DNA from 3 places in the Rheinheimera tilapiae genome. Region 1 is predicted to be linked to each of the others. Evidence: predicted binding sites of a transcription regulator. Region 1 holds the regulator's gene; each other region holds the start of a gene.
The links. Region 1 encodes FNR, which switches genes on or off when oxygen is low (the NO sensors DNR and NnrR bind a similar motif). Its sites were predicted from a motif close to TTGATNTANATCAA; they were not measured.
Positions count from the first base shown of each region.

Region 2: ACFFJP_RS11745 (OmpW/AlkL family protein) is a predicted target of FNR. The motif match lies at 2,073-2,086, and genes of this name have one in related genera.
Region 3: hemN (oxygen-independent coproporphyrinogen III oxidase) is a predicted target of FNR. The motif match lies at 4,225-4,238, and genes of this name have one in related genera.

Region 1 is NZ_JBHLXP010000001.1:2,470,624-2,477,150, reverse strand. Features, by position in the region: gene ACFFJP_RS10715 (mannose-1-phosphate guanylyltransferase/mannose-6-phosphate isomerase) at 1-278, shown strand, start outside; gene ACFFJP_RS10710 (phosphohexomutase domain-containing protein) at 316-1,686, shown strand; gene ACFFJP_RS10705 (3-phosphoshikimate 1-carboxyvinyltransferase) at 1,692-2,105, shown strand; gene ttcA (tRNA 2-thiocytidine(32) synthetase TtcA) at 2,179-3,114, opposite strand; gene uspE (universal stress protein UspE) at 3,209-4,126, opposite strand; gene fnr (fumarate/nitrate reduction transcriptional regulator Fnr) at 4,314-5,033, opposite strand; gene ACFFJP_RS10685 (sulfite exporter TauE/SafE family protein) at 5,070-5,741, opposite strand; gene ccoS (cbb3-type cytochrome oxidase assembly protein CcoS) at 5,731-5,922, opposite strand; gene ACFFJP_RS10675 (heavy metal translocating P-type ATPase) at 5,919-6,527, opposite strand, start outside.
Region 2 is NZ_JBHLXP010000003.1:172,058-178,584, reverse strand. Features, by position in the region: gene ACFFJP_RS11750 (peptidase domain-containing ABC transporter) at 1-929, shown strand, start outside; gene ACFFJP_RS11745 (OmpW/AlkL family protein) at 1,254-1,952, opposite strand; gene ACFFJP_RS11740 (sugar MFS transporter) at 2,320-3,588, shown strand; gene olsF (bifunctional ornithine lipid synthase OlsF) at 3,633-5,345, opposite strand; gene ACFFJP_RS11730 (2-hydroxyacid dehydrogenase) at 5,534-6,457, shown strand; gene ACFFJP_RS11725 (enoyl-CoA hydratase-related protein) at 6,457-6,527, shown strand, end outside.
Region 3 is NZ_JBHLXP010000004.1:211,203-217,729, reverse strand. Features, by position in the region: gene ACFFJP_RS15845 (c-type cytochrome) at 169-795, shown strand; gene yihI (Der GTPase-activating protein YihI) at 1,492-2,061, shown strand; gene ACFFJP_RS15835 (DUF2489 domain-containing protein) at 2,068-2,538, shown strand; gene ACFFJP_RS15830 (metal-dependent hydrolase family protein) at 2,895-4,175, opposite strand; gene hemN (oxygen-independent coproporphyrinogen III oxidase) at 4,295-5,656, shown strand; gene ACFFJP_RS15820 (DUF1285 domain-containing protein) at 5,678-6,205, opposite strand; gene ACFFJP_RS15815 (mechanosensitive ion channel domain-containing protein) at 6,289-6,527, shown strand, end outside.

The DNA of each region.
Region 1 (6,527 bases):
TGAAACGGATCACAGTCAAACCCGGCGCGAAATTATCGGTTCAGATGCACCACCATCGCGCCGAGCACTGGATTGTGGTATCGGGTACCGCCAAAGTGACTATCGATGGCCAGGATCAGTACCTGACGGAAAACCAGTCTGTGTATATCCCCATCACTGCGGTGCATGCGCTGGAAAACCCGGGCAAGGTAGAGCTGGAACTGATTGAAGTGCAATCCGGTTCATACCTTGGCGAAGATGACATTGTGCGGTTTGAAGACCGTTATGGGCGGGCCTGACATGTCCCTGAAAACTGACACACAGCCGAAAACCGAGATGTACCGCAAAATTAATTGCGTCAAAGCTTATGATATCCGTGGTCGTCTCGGTGATGAACTGGACGAAGACGTCGCCTACCGGATTGGCCGCGCTTTTGGTCAATACCAACAGGCTAAAACTGTGGTGGTCGGTGGCGATGTGCGCGCAACCTCAGAAAGCCTGAAGCTGGCACTGGCTAATGGTCTGATGGATGCCGGTGTCGATGTGATAGACCTTGGCATGACTGGTACTGAGGAAGTCTATTTTGCCACTTTCCATTTAGGTGTCTGTGGTGGCATCGAAGTCACTGCCAGTCATAATCCACTCGATTACAACGGCATGAAGCTGGTGCAACAAGACGCCAGGCCAATCAGCGGTGATAGTGGCTTATTCGACATCAAAGCCATTGCCGAACAAGGCGATTTTGTTGCGGTCGCAACACGCGGCGCTTATCGTCAGCAGTCGGTGCTGGCCGATTTTGTCACGCATTTGCTTGGTTACATCCGTCCGTCACTGTTCAAACCGATGAAAATCGTGGTGAATTCGGGCAATGGCGCCGCTGGTCATGTCATTGACGAGCTGGAAAGTCGTTGCGAAGCATTGGGGTTGCCACTGCAGTTTATTAAAGTCCATCACGAGCCAGATGCGACCTTCCCAAATGGCATCCCAAACCCATTGCTGCAGGAAAATCGCGCCGATACCTCCAAAGCCGTACTGGCACATCAGGCTGATTTTGGCGTGGCCTGGGACGGCGACTTTGACCGTTGTTTCCTGTTTGATGAACAGGGCCAGTTTATTGAAGGCTATTACATCGTCGGTCTGTTAGCTGAAGCATTCCTGCAACAGCACAGCGGTGCCCGTGTTATTCACGACCCACGCTTAACCTGGAACACCATCGATTTGGTGCAGCAGGCGGGTGGTGAAGCCATTCAGTCAAAAACCGGCCATGCCTTTATCAAAGAGCGGATGCGGCTGGAAGATGCGGTCTATGGCGGTGAGATGAGCGCGCATCATTATTTCCGTGATTTTGCTTACTGCGACAGTGGCATGATCCCGTGGCTGCTGGTGGCTGAACTGATGTGCGTGAAGCAAAAGGCACTGTCAGCGTTAGTCGCGGAACGCATCGCCGCCTTTCCATCCAGTGGTGAAATCAACTTCACTATTGCCGAGCCTAAAGCCAAACTGGCGGAAATTCTGGCGTTGTATCAGCCATCGGCCGACAAGCTCGATACGACCGACGGTATCAGTCTGGAATTTGCCGATTGGCGCTTTAACTTACGCAGTTCCAATACCGAGCCGCTGGTTCGGCTCAATGTGGAAAGTCGCGGCGATATCGCGTTGATGCAGGCAAAAACGGCGGAGCTATCCGCTTTATTGCAGCAAGGCTAAAAGCAATGAGTACAGCGTCTCCCGATGATATCCGCCAGGATCCGGCCATGCAGAAGCTGCTGGAACGGATGCCTGAGGATGTGCAGCAAAGCTTTACTGAAGCGCAGCTTAGCTATCTGCGCGTCGCGTTGGGGGCGAGGCAATGGGGTAAACACCGGCTGGACTTACGCGGCACTGTCGGGCTGGGGCGCTGGCGTTACTACTATGTGATTGTCGGCGGACGCAATCATCGCGGCGATCCGCGGCACGGCCAGCTCAGCCGGCTGATGCAAGCTGTCGTGATCAGTATGTTTTTGTTGGTTGCCGCTTTGATTGGGCTATTGCTGCTGTACCTGCTGAAATCGGCACTGGGGATTGATTTATTTGACGATTATTCTTTTGGCGTCTGGCATTGGTTTAAAGCGCTGTTTGCTGGCTGATGGTCGTCTCAACCTCAAATCTCAAACCTGAAGCGCAGGTTAACTACTGCGCTTCAGTCTGATCTCCGTACGGTCAAAGGCTAATTTCGAGCCGTTGTACCACCACGCCGTTTTGTGGCTCTTCATCATCATCTTCGGCCAATAAACCGACTGGTTTTGCCGGTACTGCTTCTTTATCAAAAGCGGTGTCACCGGCAAATTCGCCAGCACTCGCCTTAGTGACAGCAGCAAAATCGAACAGGTTTTTATCGACCATGTGCGATGGCACGATGTTTTGCATGGCCTGGAACATCGTTTCAATCCGGCCCGGGAAGCGTTTGTCCCAGTCCTGCAGCATTTCTTTCACTACCTGACGTTGCAAACCATCCTGTGAACCACATAAATTGCACGGGATAATTGGGAATTCACGTGCGGTGGCGTATTTTTCGATATCTTTTTCCCGGCAGTATGCCAGCGGGCGGATCACGATGTGTTCGCCATTGTCGCTAATCAGCTTCGGTGGCATCGACTTCATTTTACCGCCGTAGAACATGTTCAGAAACATCGTTTCAATCATGTCATCCCGATGGTGGCCCAGTGCGATTTTGGTCGCGCCCAGCTCTTTGGCGGTGCGGTATAAAATGCCCCGACGCAACCGGCTGCATAAAGAACAGGTAGTTTTGCCTTCAGGAATTTTTTCTTTGACGATGGAATAGGTGTCTTCAGTGACGATTTGGTAATCCACGCCGATGCCATCTAAGTAAGTAGGCAACACGTGCGCCGGAAAGCCCGGTTGTTTCTGGTCCAGATTGACCGCCACAATGCTGAAGTTGATCGGGGCGGATTGCTGCAGATTCAGCAGAATGTCGAGCAAGGTATAACTGTCTTTGCCACCGGACAGGCAGACCATGATTTTGTCGCCTTCCTCAATCATGCCAAAATCAGCGATGGCCTGACCCACGCCACGACGCAGTCTTTTGTGCAGTTTGTTCAGATTATATTGCGCTTTGGCTTCAGCGGAGTGTGACATGATGCTACCCAGACAGTAAAAAAGGCGCACATTATAGCGGATCACGCCCGCTTGCCAATTCCAATTCTTGGTTACGGGCGTGGAACATCGACTGTTATGCGACTGGCGCGTCCGGTTTTAGCGCCAACACGTCGCAATCGAGCCGGTCAATCACATGTTCGGCGGTATTGCCAATAATGGCTGCCGACAAACCGGTGCGACCGATAGTGCCGATAATCACCATCTCAGCGTCCAGTTCCTTGGCCACACGCGGGATCACATCTTCCGGCATGCCTTCCTGCACGTGGACCGATTCTGCGGTGAGATCAAACTGACCAGCCAGCGCATTCGCTGCATCAACATGGTGATGGCGCATGCTGTCGTTGTATTCAACCGGATTAAATTCCGGGATCTCAATCGCCACATGAATAGGCGTCCCCGGATACGCATTGACCAGATGCACTTTGGCGTTCAGCATCGCGGCCATCGCTTGCGCCTGGCGAATAATAATGTGATTCAGCGCTTTGTGATGTGGTTTCTCACTGCCGGCATTGACCGCTGCCAGTATATTGCCTTGCGCCGGCCAGGCATGTTCTTTGACCAGTAACACCGGGCAGGGGCATTTACGCAGAATATGCCAGTCGGTTGGGGTAAAAATCATTGATTTGAGCACATCATGGTCATGGGTGCCTTTGATCACCAAATCATAACCATGTTCGGTAACTGCCTGCACAACCGCTTCAAACGGGCGGTTGTGCCAGACCACTTTGGCGCTGCAGGCTATGCCTTTGGTGCGGGCCTGATGCAATAATTCCTGGATCCAAATCTCGCGGTCGGTGATCACGGCCTGACGCATCGATTCGCGTTCTTCACCGGATAACATCGTCGTCATTTCGTAAGAGAAATCGTAGATGGATAAAAAAGCAGTGATTTTACAGGCGGTGTGCTCGGCCAGTTCTATGGCTCTTGCCAACGCTTTTTGCTGATCAGTACTGGGATCGAGCACCACCAGCACATCCTGATATGTCGCCATCATCATTCTCCTTTGCGGTCACAGGTACAGAATCATTGTAGCTAAGTTAATCCGCTTCGCGTTTGGTGATGTTGTGTTGGATCAATGAAGCGCCGATTGGTTCCCGGAAGAAGTCTGCGTTCAGTGCTGTCAGGGGCAGAAACAACAAAACCGCCCTAAGGCGGTTTTGCTGGCGATCAACACAACATCAGCGGCCGATTTGCGCCATTCCGGCGATACGGCTTAATTCTTCAAAATTGGCGATAGTGATCAGTTTACCGTCGACATGAATCAGCTCATCTTTGTGAAAGCGTCCCAGCAGGCGACTGATAGTTTCGACGGTTAAACCGAGATAGTTGCCAATCTCACCGCGGGTCATCGTCAGACGGAATTCTTTGCGTGAGAAACCGCGGCTGCCGAAACGTTGTGCCAGATTGGTGATAAATGCAGCCAGTTTTTCTTCAGCGGTTTTTCGGTTCAGCAACAGCATCATTTGCTGGTCACCGTGGATATCCTGACTCATCAGCCGCATCAGTTGCTGACGCAGCTTAGGCACCTGATCTAACAGACTATCGAGGTTGTTAAACGGGATCTCGCAAACCATTGCGGTTTCCAGCGCCTGAGCATAGCTAGGGTGGTGCTGATCACCGATGGCGTCAAAACCAATGACATCGCCAGGTAAATGAAAACCGGTGATTTGTTCTTCACCTTGTTCGGTCAGGGTATAAGTCTTAAAAGAACCTGTGCGTACTGCGTACAACGCCTGTAACGGTTTTCCGGCTTCAAATAAATGATCGCCTTTGTGCGACGGACGTTTACGCTGGATGATTTGATCAAGCTTATCAAGCTCTTGGTCGTTGAGGGTGAAAGGCAGGCACAGCTGACTGAAACCACAGTGCTGACAATTAATACTTGAAGGTGAACTCATCGCAGGTTTCCAAACTCCATCCAAAGTATGCCCAGCTTAAAAAACCAGAGCCCGAAGTGCAAGGTAAATTGTCTGTAACGCGTAAGCGGCCAGGACGGCTGCCAGTCCATATCGCACCCATTGCTGTTGCTGTAACTGCCTTAGCGCGTCTGCGGTCTGACCCGCCAGCAGCACAGCCGGCAGTGTGCCAAGACCAAACAGCGCCATCCACAAGGCGCCCTGACTGGCACTGCCACTGCCGAGGCTCCAGCTCAATGCTGAATACACCAGACCACAAGGTAAATAGCCCCAACATAAGCCATAGGTATAAGCTTTGAGAGCAGAATCCAGCGGCAGTAGCTTTTGACTCAGTGGCTGGACCCGGCGCCATAACGCTTGTCCGGCACGTTCCAGTTTCAGCAAGCCAAACCATAATCGGCTGATATACAGCGCCATCGCCAATAACATCAAACCAGCGAACAGTTGCAGCCACTGCGGCATTAAGCCGGTACTGCCAATCATCGTGGCGCCAAGGCCGCCAAATAAGGCACCGGTCAGCGCATAGCTGCTAATACGACCGAGGCCCAGCATCAGCTGCAGCGCATAGCGGCGGGGACGTGATGGTGGCATCAGCATCTGCAGTGCACCGGCCATCCCGCCGCACATTAACAAGCAATGCGCGCTGCCAAACAGGCCGACAAAAAATGCGGCGAAAATATCAGGGTTCACGGGATGGCGGCGTGCTGTCGGCTGGTGGTGTTGTAGACGCTGGTTTTTCGTTAAACAGGATGCTGAAACCTTCTTTATCCAGGTCGTCAAACTGTTTAGAACGCACCGCCCAGAAAAATACTGCGATGCCAATCATCACAAAGATGATAGCTATCGGGATCAAGACGTAGATAATACTCATGATTTGAGCAACCGTAATGAATTAGACACCACGAGCAATGAACTGCAGGACATACCGATCACTGCGACATAAGGCGAGACAAAACCACAGACCGCCAACGGGATGATAACCAGATTGTACCCGGCTGCCCACCACAGATTTTGCCGTACCACGCGATGTGCCTGACGCGCACCATCAATCAGGGTTTGCAGCTGCTGTAAGTCGTTGTGCAGCAACACCACGTCAGCCTGGTTCTTTGACAGTTCGGTGCCACTGTCGAGTGCAACAGACACATGCGCAGCATGAAAACACGGACTGTCGTTGATACCGTCGCCAACCATCAACACAGTTTCGCCAGCTTGTACCGACAGCTGGATCGCACTGACTTTTTGCTCCGGGCTGCAACCTTGCCACAGCTCGTTGATACCCAGCTGCGTGGCCACGGCTGGCGCTGCGGCTGAAGCGTCACCGGTCAGGATCGCTAGCTTTAGCTGACGTTGCAGCAGAGCAGGGATCAGCGTCGAGACTTCTGGCCTGAGCTGGTCCGCCAGTTGTACTGTTGCTGCTAACTCCCCGTTGATTGACAAACATACCTGAGCGCCCGCCAGTCGAGGGTCTTGTGGATC
Region 2 (6,527 bases), on a different contig from region 1:
GTTTTCAGCATATCAATCGGTTATTGACTGGTATTGAGCATGTGTTGGTGATTTATTTTGGTGCTTTGCTGGTACTCGATGGTGGTTTTAGTACCGGGATGTTGTTTGCTTTTATTGCCTATAAAAGCCAGTTTATGGAACGGATGTCGCGGCTGATTGATAAAGGCTTGGCGCTGAAAATGCTGAACCTGCATTTTGCCCGGCTGGCGGATATTGTCGCCACACCGCGTGAAGACAAGCAGGGCGGTATCGCGCAGCGCGAGATCGAGTTAAGCGGCCAGATCAGCGTCGACAATCTGAGTTTTTCTTATAGCAGCAATGGCGCGCTGGTTTTACAGCAGGTCAGCCTGGATGTTGCGGCGGGTGAATCTGTTGCCGTGGTTGGGCCTTCTGGTTGTGGCAAAACGACGTTGTTAAAGTTGATGCTCGGGCTTTTTACACCACAACAGGGTGAAGTCCGGGTAGACGGTGTGACGCTGACTCAGCTGAGTCAGGCTGGTTATCGCAATCAGATCGCCGCAGTGATGCAGGATGACCAGCTGCTGTCGGGCTCTATTCGCGACAATATCTGTTTTTTTGCTGACGAGCCCAATGATGAGTGGGCGCAAGAGTGTGCCAAACTCGCGGCGGTGCATGAGGATATCAGCCGGATGCCGATGGGCTATCACAGTTTGATTGGTGACATGGGTTCAGCACTTTCGGGTGGGCAGAAACAACGAATTCTACTGGCACGGGCATTGTACCGGCGGCCGAAGATTTTGTTTTTGGATGAAGCCACCAGTCATCTGGATATGGCAACTGAAGCGGTGGTCAGCAGCGCCTTACAGCAGCTGCAAATTACCCGAATCATCATCGCGCACAGGCCTGAGACTATTGCCTCGGCCGATCGGGTGCTGACGTTACCGGCGTTACAACAAGGACCAGGCTAACAACAGAGTCTGATTTTCTATATCATCCTGGACATCGCCGAAAAGCTCTGGGCACCACGTGCCATGCATTTACCATTCGCAGAGCTCATGGTGTTCACAGGCAAAACGCCAACAGCTTGGCGTTTTTGAGATCCCTGTTTCACCATACCATCCATCCTGGACATCGCCGAAAATTGCTCCATGCATTTCCGGCATACCATCCATCCTGGATATAAAAACAGCGGCAAAGCCGCTGTTTTGTTCCCCCTTATTCTGCACCGTCCGTGCTGCTACACTGGCTGCCTGCCTGCGTTTTATCCCGTTTGCCGCAGGATAAATTCTTGATTACATGCTCCAGCGCACGCCAACCATGTAGACCCATGGGTCGATTTGCACGTCGACGCTCTGGATCACTTTGTCATTGACCCGCACTTCACCGGTGGTGTCGATATCCATTTTGCTGACCGCAAAGTGGGCGCCCCAGTTATCGCTCAGTTTGTAGTTAAAACCGGCTTGCAGCGCCAGGCCCCAGCTCGCTTTTAACTTCAGGTCAACGTCATCAGAAGCTGTGGTGACTTTCAGCGCTTGCAGCGTGGTTTTTAACGCACCTGATGCTGATTCGTCGAAGAATTTGGTGTAGTTCAGACCGACGCCTACGAATGGGTCGAAGTTGCTGTTACCCATATCAAAATGGTACTGCGCGACTAAAGTTGGCGGCAAGTGTTTGGTGTTACCAATTGCCAGGCCATCAATCGCTGAACCTTTTACGGCGATGTCGTGGCTGAATGGCGTTGCAGCAATCAGTTCAGCGGTCCAATTTTTATCAATTTTATAATCGATAGTCAGGCCCAGTTGGGTGTTGTTGTCGACAGAGACTGCCGTTGATCCTGTTGGTAAACCGGCAACTTTTTCCACCACGTTTAATGAGCTGCTGCTGTCATTCGGTGCCACAGTGATAGCGCCAACGTTGACAGAAATATTGGCAGAGGCGGCAGCAGTAAAACCAGCAAGGGCCAGCACACACAGGTTCAGTTTGGTTTTCATGTTATTTTCCTTCAGAGACACAGGTCTTGTTTAACTGCGGCCATTGTGCGCTTCTGAACCGGTAAAACTTTGGGCTGGATCAAGCTTTTGCCGCTACAAGCCGCTTTGCAGCGCTAAAGTTTGATGTAAAACAAACTTTGCTGTTTCGTTGAAGCTGGCGCGATAAAAGGTATAAAGCGGCTGAAATGTTGAAAACTTACATACGTATGGCAAGGTTGAGGTGTTTGCAAGCCGGATATTGATGCGTATAGTACAAATAGCTAAATCTGGCCGCGGGCTTCGTCAGTTCTGACTGACAGAGGGGAGAGACCGCTTTGGCCGCTTTAGTCATGCACAGGATAGACACTTCCATAACAAGAGAAATTGTATGTCAGTAACCACACCATCCGGCGAGGCTTATAAAACCGACGCCAGCGGGCAGAATCATGGTTTTGCCCTGACCAGCCTGACGTTTTTGTTTTTTATCTGGGGTTTTATCACTTGTCTGAATGACATTTTGATCCCGCATCTGAAAAATGTGTTTGACCTGAGTTACACCCAGGCATCGTTAATTCAGTTCTGTTTCTTTGGCGCTTATTTCCTGGTGTCGCTGCCGGCAGGTTTGCTGGTGCGTCGTGCCGGTTATCAGCGCGGTATTGTCATTGGTTTGTTGATTGCCGCCAGTGGTTGCGTGTTGTTTTATCCGGCAGCAGCAACTCAGACCTATGCGTTGTTTCTGGGCGCTTTGTTTGTGCTGGCCGCAGGGATCACTATTTTACAAGTCGCGGCAAACCCTTATGTGACTGCACTTGGCAAAGCTGAAACGGCTTCGAGCCGTTTGTCGATGACGCAGGCGTTTAATTCGCTTGGTACTACCATTGCGCCGTGGTTTGGTGGTCTGATGATTATGGGCGCAGTGACCGCAGCAGCCGGTACTGCCGAACATAAACTGCAGGAAGCCGAAGCGGTACAGATCCCTTATTTGATGCTTGCAGGCGCTTTACTCTTGTTGGCCGCAATATTTGCCAAGTTAAATCTGCCAACAGTCTCAGAGCATCATGTTGATGAAAAAGTAAATGCTGATCCGGGTTCAGCCTGGCAACACAGCCATCTGGTGCTGGGCGCCTTGGGTATTTTTGTCTACGTCGGTGGCGAAGTGTCGATTGGCAGTTATCTGGTGAACTTCTTAGGCGAGCCACATATCGCCGGCATGCCGGAAGCTCAGGCTGCGGCTTACCTGAGTTATTACTGGGGCGGTGCCATGGTGGGGCGTTTCATCGGTGCTGCGGTGATGCAGAAAGTTTCCGCCGGCAAAGTACTGGCTTTCACAGCCGTGGTTGCAGCCGCATTGGTGATTGTTGCTATCGTCAGCAGCGGTGCCTTAGCGATGTGGTCATTACTGGCAGTTGGCTTGTTTAACTCGATTATGTTCCCGACTATTTTTAGTCTGGCGGTGACAGGCCTCGGCCGCTACACCAGTAACGGCAGTGGCGTGTTGTGCGCAGCAATCGTCGGTGGCGCCTTGGTGCCGGTATTGCAAGCGGTGCTGGCAGATACTATCGGTTTGCAGCTGAGCTTCATCGTTCCGGTATTCTGTTACGTTTATATCTGTTATTACGGTCTGGTCGGCTCGAAGATTAAACAGCCACAGATTTAATTTGTTGTGGTTAAAAGAAAACGCCGGCATTTGCCGGCGTTTTTTTATTCGTCGCCCAGATAGCGGGCCCGTTTTGCCGCTTTGATCTTGCTGATATCTACCAGCACCAGCCCATCGATACAGTCGGCGAACTCAGGGTCGACACCAAAAGACAAAAACTGCACACCACCGGGTTCGGTCAGTTCGCTGTATTGCTTGTACAAAGTCGGCACAGCAAGACCCATATTGGCCAGCAGGTGCTTGAGCTGCACAAAGTCTTCGGCGTAATTATCGCCGCTAAAATGCTGCTGCAGTTGCTGCATCGTCGTGATGTCGAGCGAATAAGGCCGGTTCGGCAGGGCGCTGTCATCTTCCGGGCTGAAATACAAGGTGTAGAAATAAACCAGTAAATCGCGCGCCGCTTTTGGGTAGCTATTCGACAGACTGACACCACCAAACAAATAGCGGATCTGCGGCCGTTGTTTTAAATAAGCGCCGATGCCGTACCACAGATAATCCAGGCTGCGCTTGCCCCAGTATTTTGGCTGGACAAAACTGCGGCCCAGTTCCAGCCCCTGCGCCAGTACCGGTTGTAATTGTTCGCTGAACTGGAACAGCGACGCCGTGTACAGGCCTTGCTGACCATGCTCGGCTACGACAGATGCCACTTCGGCAAAACGATAAGCGCCGACAATTTCCAGCTCTTCGTTGTCCCATAAAATCAGCTGCTGATAATAGCTGTCGTATTTGTCGGTATCACGGCGTTTGCCACTGCCTTCACCAACGGCACGAAAGGCGATTTCACGCAGCCGGCCGATTTCGCGTAGTAACACCGAACTGGGTTCGGGCTGGTACAGGTAAATCTGTTTGCCGTCAGCGGTTTCACCAAGGCGTGGGCATTGGCTGATGGCTTTTTTCAGCACTTGCCGGTCTTCCGGGTGGGCGATGGCCGACTGGGTTTTCAGCAGCGGCGCTTTATCTTTGGCGAGGCGGTATAAGTGCTTTTTAAACACTTTGACCATAGTTTTATGATCAAGCAAAGGCTGGGCAAAGCTGTCATAAGGGATCATATCGCCGATGCGCAGGCCCATATGTTTATGCTTTTGCTTAAACATTTCCTGCACCAGCAGCATCGTTGACAACGGCTTGTACAACATGGAGGCGCCATAAAACAGCAATGAATTTCGCGCGTCGAGATAAATCGGCAGGATCGGTGCTTTGGCGGCCCGGGCAAAGCGTAAGAAGCCACCTTGCCATTTACCGTCGCGCACGCCATTGGGTTTAAGCCGGGACACTTCGCCGGCCGGAAACATAATCACAGCGCCTTCAGCGGCGAGGTGGGCACCGATATTGTCCAGTAAGCGACGGTCAGTACCGCCTTGCATGTTATTGACCGGTAACAATAAATCGCGCAGTGGGCCAATGCTGCCAAGGAGTTGGTTCGCGACGACTTTGACATCAGGCCGGATATCGCTGATCAGCTTAATCAATGCCAGGCCATCCAGTGAGCCTATCGGGTGATTGGCGATAATGACGACACGGCCGGCAGCCGGAATGCGTTCCAGTTCGTTATCCCGCACCTGACAACGAAAAGAGAAATAATCGAGTACCTGTTCGACAAAGTCGAGACCGTATAAATGCGGATATTCAGCAGCAAAACGCTGAAACTCATCCTCATGTAACAGATGTTTCAATGCGCCTTTGACCGGTTTGGCCAGCCAGCTGTTGTTGTTCAGTTGCGGCATATGCCGCTGGACCACTTGTTCCACATTTAACATGCCATGCTCCCGGCGCCTAATCAGACTTGCGTCTTGGTGTGGGCCTAGGCTAAGCAGGCTGTATGACAGTCCGGTCACAGAATTATGGCAGTTTGCTGAAATTTCCGCCGGCTGTAACAATGGCGGGCTGGTCAGGCAGGGACTGGCCTGTTTAGAATGCAGGTCTCTGTTTTTCTGTTGAGCCTGCCATGAGTATCGCGCTGATTATTCCGGACCGAAAACTTGATGCTGTTGTTACTGCATTACAACAACAGCTGCCTGACGTCACTATCGAGGTTTGGCCGGAGATCAGCCAGCCGGATGCGGTGGAATTTGCAGTGGTTTGGAAGCAGCCTGCCGGTGCCGTGGCGTCGCTACCCAACCTTAAAGCGTTACAATCCTTCGGCGCCGGCGTCGACAGCATCTTATCTGACCTAACCTTGCCGGCTTCTTTGCCCTTGGCACGGATCGTCGACCCACACCTGACGGCGTCGATGCTGGAATATCTTGATACTGTGCTGAATTATTACCGGCTACGCTTTGATGAATTTGGCACCAACCAGCAACAGCAGCTTTGGAAGCCACGTTCACCACGCAAAATCCGTCATCTTACGGTATTGGGCTTAGGTGAGCTCGGCAGTGCGGCGGCGCGGCACTTTGCTGGCCTCGGTTATGCGGTCAGCGGCTGGTCGGGCCGTTTGCATCAGATCGACGGTGTTCAATGTTTTGCCGGCGATCATCAGTTTGCTGAAGCTGTGGCAGAGGCGGACCTGCTGATTTGTTTATTGCCGTTGACCGGCGCCACGGAAAATCTGTTGAATGAAGCCCGGCTGGCACAGCTGAAAACCGGCGCTATTCTGGTGAATGTGGCGCGCGGCGCTATTGTCGATGATGAGGCTTTGCTCTGCGCATTACAAACCGGCAAGCTGGCTGCGGCTTGCCTTGATGTGTTTCGGGTTGAACCTTTGCCGGTTGAACATCCATTCTGGACTACGCCAGGTATTCTGTTGACTCCGCATATTTCAGCGGTGACCAACGCCGATACTGCCGTGGCACAAATCGCTGAAAACTACCGCCGTGTGCAGGCTGGTCTGCCACTGCTGAATCAGGTTGACCGCACAAGAGGCTACTGATGGCTGCTTATACCTTAGAAATTATTGATCATCTGGCTGTGCTGACTTTAGTCAGCAGCGAAAAACGCAA
Region 3 (6,527 bases), on a different contig from region 1:
ATACTCCGGACTTAAATTTGGCTATAGTTTAGCGGAAATCAATAATCTGCATAAGTATTGGGATTTTCTAACTGCGGGTTTCGTGTAAAATAGGCATAAAAAATAGGGTTATTATCTTCTAAGCCTGCTGCAGTTGGGCAGGGTCACGCAGAACAGAGACAATTAAACATGAGAAAAATTGCAATTCCAGTCATGCTTTTATTAGGGTTGGCCGGCCAGGCTGCTGCGGTTGAAGGCAACGTTGAAGCAGGTAAAGCAAAATCTGCTACCTGTGCTGCTTGTCATGGACCAGATGGTAACAGCCCAACCGATATGTATCCGAAAATTGCCGGGCAACATGCCGGTTATATTTATAAACAATTGAAAGATTTTAAACAGGGCGCCGCGACGGGTGGCAAAGAAGGCCGTAGCAATGCAGTAATGGCCGGCATGGTCGCAGCATTGTCTGATCAAGATATGAAAGATCTGTCAGCCTATTTTGCATCACAAACGATGAAATCCGGCACAACGCCAGAAGACGTGGTAGAAGCCGGACAGAAATTGTTCCGCGCCGGTGACATGCAGCGCGGTATTCCAGCCTGTATCGCCTGCCATGGTCCGCGGGGCGTTGGTCACAGTCTGGCGGGATTCCCGAAAATCTCCTTCCAGCACGCCGCATACATCAAAACACAGCTTGAGAGTTTCCGTGCCGGCACGCGCGCAAATGATCTCAATGGCATGATGCGCGACACTGCACACAAGTTGACTGACAAAGACATTGAAGTGTTGTCAAAATATCTCGGCGGTCTGCATTAATTCCAGATGTTCTGCTACAAAAAAAACCGGAGCATGCTCCGGTTTTTTTGTATTCAGACAGTCGAAACCACGTGTTGTCTTAGTGCCTGAGGTACATTCCAGAGTCGGCCTGTGAGATATGTCTCACAGGAGGCGTAAGATATACGCCATAAACTTTGCAGAAAAAATGGAGGCGTCGTCGCAAAATCTGTGTCAAACATCTGAATTTATTTGACATTAATTATTGGTTCAGTTTTTTTCTGTTTTTTTTTTAAACACAGTCTTGCCATTCTGCCCAATCGGAGTAAATTAAACCCCGTTACTTTTGGTAACAGTTAGACAAAACGGAAGTTTTGCATGGAAAGCAGCTGTGCTTTAGTACATTTTAAATGGCATCATCACTGATGTCGGCGTTTTTAACGCGAGCCCCACGGAAGACGAAAAAAGTATTAGGACGATCGCGAATAACAATTTTTGCACGGAAGCGACGCAACAATATACGGAAACTGACCAGACAGGGTGTCTGCAACGGTTAGGACGACATAACAAAATTCAGTGCTGCTTGCACAACTTTTCAGACGGCGATGGCTTTAAGTTATCGCCGTTTTGTTTTTTTACGGTCTGATTTGCAATGTTCCCGCCGAGATCACCGATAAAGCCATAGGCTTTGTGACAAAAACTGGTTAAAATACGCGCCCTTTTCTACAGGTACACACCATGACACGCATCAAAAAGTCCCGCACCAGCGGTCAGATTGGCAATCGCCACAAACCCGCAGCCGAAGCACGGCAAACGCGCGAGCGTCCGGTCGAGACCAAGAAAAAAGGTGCTGGTTTAAAATCCGGTAGCCGCAATGCCCCGCAGCCGGAGAAATCACAACAAAGCGGTCCGGCAAATAAAGATCCGCGCCATGGCAGCAAAAAGCCTATCGAGCTGCATGTGAATGAAGCCGAACAAAAACTGCTACAACAAACGCCAGATTTCAAACCCAAAGCCCAACTGGCTAAAGTCAAAGTCATTGCGTTGCCACCGGAACAGGAACTCGCGGCACTGGAGCAGGATGAAAAACTGCTGGACCTGGTGGAACGCGTCGAAAATGGCGAAATTCTGACTGGGAAAGATGCCAAATACTTCAATGCCAAAACCGCTCGTCATGCCGAATTACTGACGTTGCTGGGTCTGGATGAAGACGAAGAATCCGACGAGACTGATACTGCTGAAGAAGATGCGGATCCACTGGCAGAGTTTGAGCGTACTGATTGGCGTAAAGATTTACTGGGCGAGTAACATAAAATGACTATCTGGTGGGGTTTGCTGGGCCTCGGTGTGCTGATTGTCAGCGCACTGGCGTTTTATCTCGGACGTTTATTGTCGCAACTGCAAAAACAAAAATTGCAGCAGCAGCAAGCCAAGGCAGAGCAGCAACGCAAACAAGCGGAACATCAGCAGTATCTGCTCGACAGTATTGTATTGATTGGCCAGGCCACGCTGGAAGATCAATGCGAACTGTCTGAAGCCGGTTTGCGAATCTGGGTGTTGCTGGAGAATCTGCAGCCTGAGCTGGCCCAAGCCTGCCGTTACCCCGGATTATTTGCGATGTATGACTGCGTCAAGGCGATGCCAACGCACGAAGCCCGCAAGGAACTCGACAAAAAGGAACTGCGCCATCTTGATCATCTCCGCCAGCAAACGGAGATCCAACTGGCTGATTCGATCAAACAGGATATCCGCCAGCTACTGGAAATACTAAAGCCAGTGCACTAAGACATCAGCCGCAATTCTGCGGCTTTTTGTTGCCTGATGTTCTAACTGATGCCTGAAAAACTGAAAGTCGTCCGCACGCAACGCATTGAACACAAAGCCCACAGCTCACCGATCTGCTATCTGTAGCCCCACTGGATTAATTGTTTATTTTCCACACAGCGCCTGGTATGACTACTGCTGCAGCACCAGGCTAAAGAGCAGCAGCCGACACCTGTCTCTCACCGTCGAAAAGGAACTACGATGAAATCTCCATGGCTTGCCGCGGTGCTCTGCCTGTCGTTTGCTTCAACGGTAGTCGCTGATGCTGGATATAAAAAAAGCCGCAATACTGCGGCTTTATTACTTTTTACCACTTGTTAATGTTTATAGACTTTACCGGCTTTCATCACAAAACTGACTTTGCCCATCACACTGATGTCCTGCAGCGGATTGCCAGGCACGGCGATGATATCTGCCATTTTACCGGCTTTCAGACTACCGAGACTTTGTTCCATTTGTAGCAAGCGCGCGCCTTCGATGGTCGCACTCAGAATCGCCTGATGCGCGGACATGCCGCCTTCGGTCATATAAACAAATTCGCGCCAGTTATCACCGTGCATGCCAACACCGGCATCAGTACCAAAGGCGATTTTGACACCGGCCTTCTGCGCTTTGGTGAAAGTCGCCTGGATCAAAGGCCCGATAGTCGCCGCTTTTAACCGCACCATTTCCGGGAAATAACCCGGCTCTTTGGCTTTTTCGGCGACAAACTTACCGGCGCTGATCGTCGGCACAAAATAGGTCCCGTGCTGTTTCATCAGCTTGATGGTGTTGTCATCCATAAAAGTGCCATGCTCAATAGAACTGACACCTGCTTTTATCGCCCGCTCCATGCCCTCTTTACCGTGCGCGTGCACCGCTACCGTGAAACCATAATCTTTCGCGGTGCTGACAATAGCCGCCAGCTCTTCGTCGCTGAACTGTGCGTTCATACCGCTTTTCGCCACGCTGAGCACGCCACCAGTCGCGGTGATTTTAATCAGGTCGGCGCCTTCTTTATAGCGTTGCCGGACGGCTTTGCGCGCATCATCCGGACCATTGATCACACCATCGTCCGGACCAGGGTCGCCCATCCGCAAGTAAGCCACGCCATTGGTCGGATCGGCATGTCCACCAGTCGTGGCAATAGATTTGCCTGCAGTGAATATACGTGGACCTTTGGCATAACCAGCATTGATGGCTTTACGCAATGCAGTGCTGATCAGGTGGCTGTCGCCTAATTCCCGCACTGTGGTAAAACCGGCCAGCAGTGTTTTTTCGGCATAAGTCGCGCCGCGTAACGCTACGTCCGCTTCATTCATCGTGAAGCCTTCGCTATAGGCACCCGGGCTACTTTGGTAGGAAAAATGCGTATGCATATCCATCAGGCCCGGCAGTACGGTTTGTTTGGACAAATCAATCAGGGTGTCTGTGGCTGCAGGTTGGCGAAAACCGGCTTCGATGGCTTTGATCTGGTCGTTTTCGATGACCAGCGTTTGTTTTTGCAGAATTTGGTCGCCTTCCGCTGTGATCACAGTGCCGGCGTGGATCAAAGTTGCCGCCTGGCCCGCCAGCGGTAACAGTCCGGCCAGCAGCATTGCAGTGGTTATTTTGTTCATTGTTGTTCCCGGGTTATGAGGCGACGCCTCTTATTGAAAGTCCAATCTGTTGTGTTGGATCAATATGCACTTCAACACAGTCTTTATACTGACGCCATTTCCCCTGTGGCAGATGCGATATGATGACGACATTCCGGGACGAAGCCCTGATCAAAAAGTACAACGTCAAAGGCCCCCGTTACACCTCTTACCCCACGGCCTTGTTGCTGCGTAGCGGCTTTGCGCCGGAGCGTGCGTTACAGGCGCTGGCAGACACCGGTCCGGCGCTGAGCCTCTATCTGCACGTGCCATTTTGTCGGGAGCTTTGTTATTACTGCGGTTGTAACAAAGTGATCAGTCGCGATCAAAGCAAAGCCGACCGCTACCTCGATGCTCTCGCCACCGAGATGGCCTTGTATCAACCGGCCTGTGCGGCAAAACAAGTGCACCAGCTGCATTTCGGCGGCGGTACCCCAACTTATCTGGATGAAGCGCAACTGCGCCGGCTGATGCAGTTGCTGCGTCAGCATTTCCAGTTCCTGCCAGAGGCTGAGCTTAGCATCGAAATTGATCCACGCAGTTGTGATGTCGACAAGCTCAGATTGTTACGGGAACTGGGCTTTAGCCGCGTCAGTTTTGGCGTGCAGGATTTTGATCTGCAAGTGCAACAGACAATTAACCGTATTCAGCCCTACAGCATGGTTGAAACGCTGGTTAATGCGGCCCGTGAGCTGCAATTCTGCTCAGTGAATCTGGATCTTGTTTACGGGTTGCCACATCAGGCAGCTGAGACTTTCAGCCAAACGCTGGCACAAGTAGTCACTTTAGATCCGGACCGCATCTCGTTATTCAGCTACGCGCATTTGCCGGAACGATTCGCCGCACAGCGCAAAATCCCCGATGCCGCTTTGCCCGGCGCCACCGAAAAACTCGGGTTACTGGCGCTGGCGATGGACCATCTGCAACAAGCCGGTTTTGTCGCCATCGGTATGGACCATTTTGCCAAAACAACAGACCCACTGACCCAAGCACAACAGGCGCATCAGTTGACCCGTAATTTCCAGGGTTACAGCGTAGATGCCTGCGATGCCTTGCTTGGCCTTGGTGTATCGGCGATTAGTCAGGTCGGCAATGTGATCTGGCAACAACAAAAAGAGCTGAAAGGTTATTATCAGGCGCTGGAACAACAGCAAGTACTCGCCATTGATAAAGGCCTGACTTTAAGCCGGGATGACCAAATCCGGGCAGATTTAATAGCCCGCATCATGTGTAATTTTGTGTTGGATACTCAAGCTCTGGCGCAGCAATGGCAGATAAATTTTCAGGATTATTTCGCCGGGTCACTGGCCCAGCTGGCACCTTGTCTTGACGATGGCTTGGTGCGTTGGCAAGGCGATTTGCTGGAAGTGACAGAGCGTGGCCGGCCCTGGGTGCGGATCATCGCTGCGGCTTTTGATGCTTATTTGCTGGCGCAGCAGCACAGTTATTCCAAGGTTATTTAAACGCGCTTGAATACAACGGTTTCAGCCCAACCGAAACGGGTAAGTGCCACTATGCAGCCAGTACTGACACTGGCCATCAACGGTTTGTTCTTGCGCCTGCTCCGCCAGCCGGTAATACAAAGTCCGGCTGAATTTGGCGCGCAAGCCGCGTTTTAATTGCAGATAAGGCAGCAACTGGCCGTTGCCGGCTTCTGGTTGCAACAGCACCGGAAAGTCCGGCCCGGCGATAAAACTCTGCTGCAGATTGGTAGTCAGTTGCAGCCGGCCATCGTCCAGCCATACCGCGTCGACCAATAAAAATGGCGCATCGTCGACTTCGATCTGCACTTGCTCCGCCGGCGTCGTCAGCAGATATCGCCCGTCGACACAACTCAATACCGCCGCAAATAACCGCACCAGTTCTGGTCGCTGGATCGGGCTGCCATGGAAATACCAGCTGCCATCGCGATCAATGCGGATCGGCACAGGCCCGCAAAAAGCGGGTTGCCACTGCTCTAGCGGGTAGTCCGTCAGAGCACCAAGCTGCTGTTGTAATGCAAATAAGTCCATAAAAAATGCGTCTGCCAAACCAGGTCAATGATGTTAGCATATTGTACGCCCCCGCCGTGACAGACCCTCATGAGGATGCAGTTATGCAACAAGAAGTGCAGGTAATTACGCAGAGTTTAACTTTTCTGCAGAAGAATCAGGATTTGATCATCGGTTTCTGTCTGAAACTGCTGGTCGCCATTGTCATCTTTTATATTGGTCGCTGGGTGGCGCTTGGTGTATCGCGCCTGGTCGGCAAAGCGTTGCTGCTCCGCCATGTCGACCGTGCTGTCGTATCGTTTTTATCCAGTATTGTTTACGCGGCGGGGTTGATCGCAGTTAC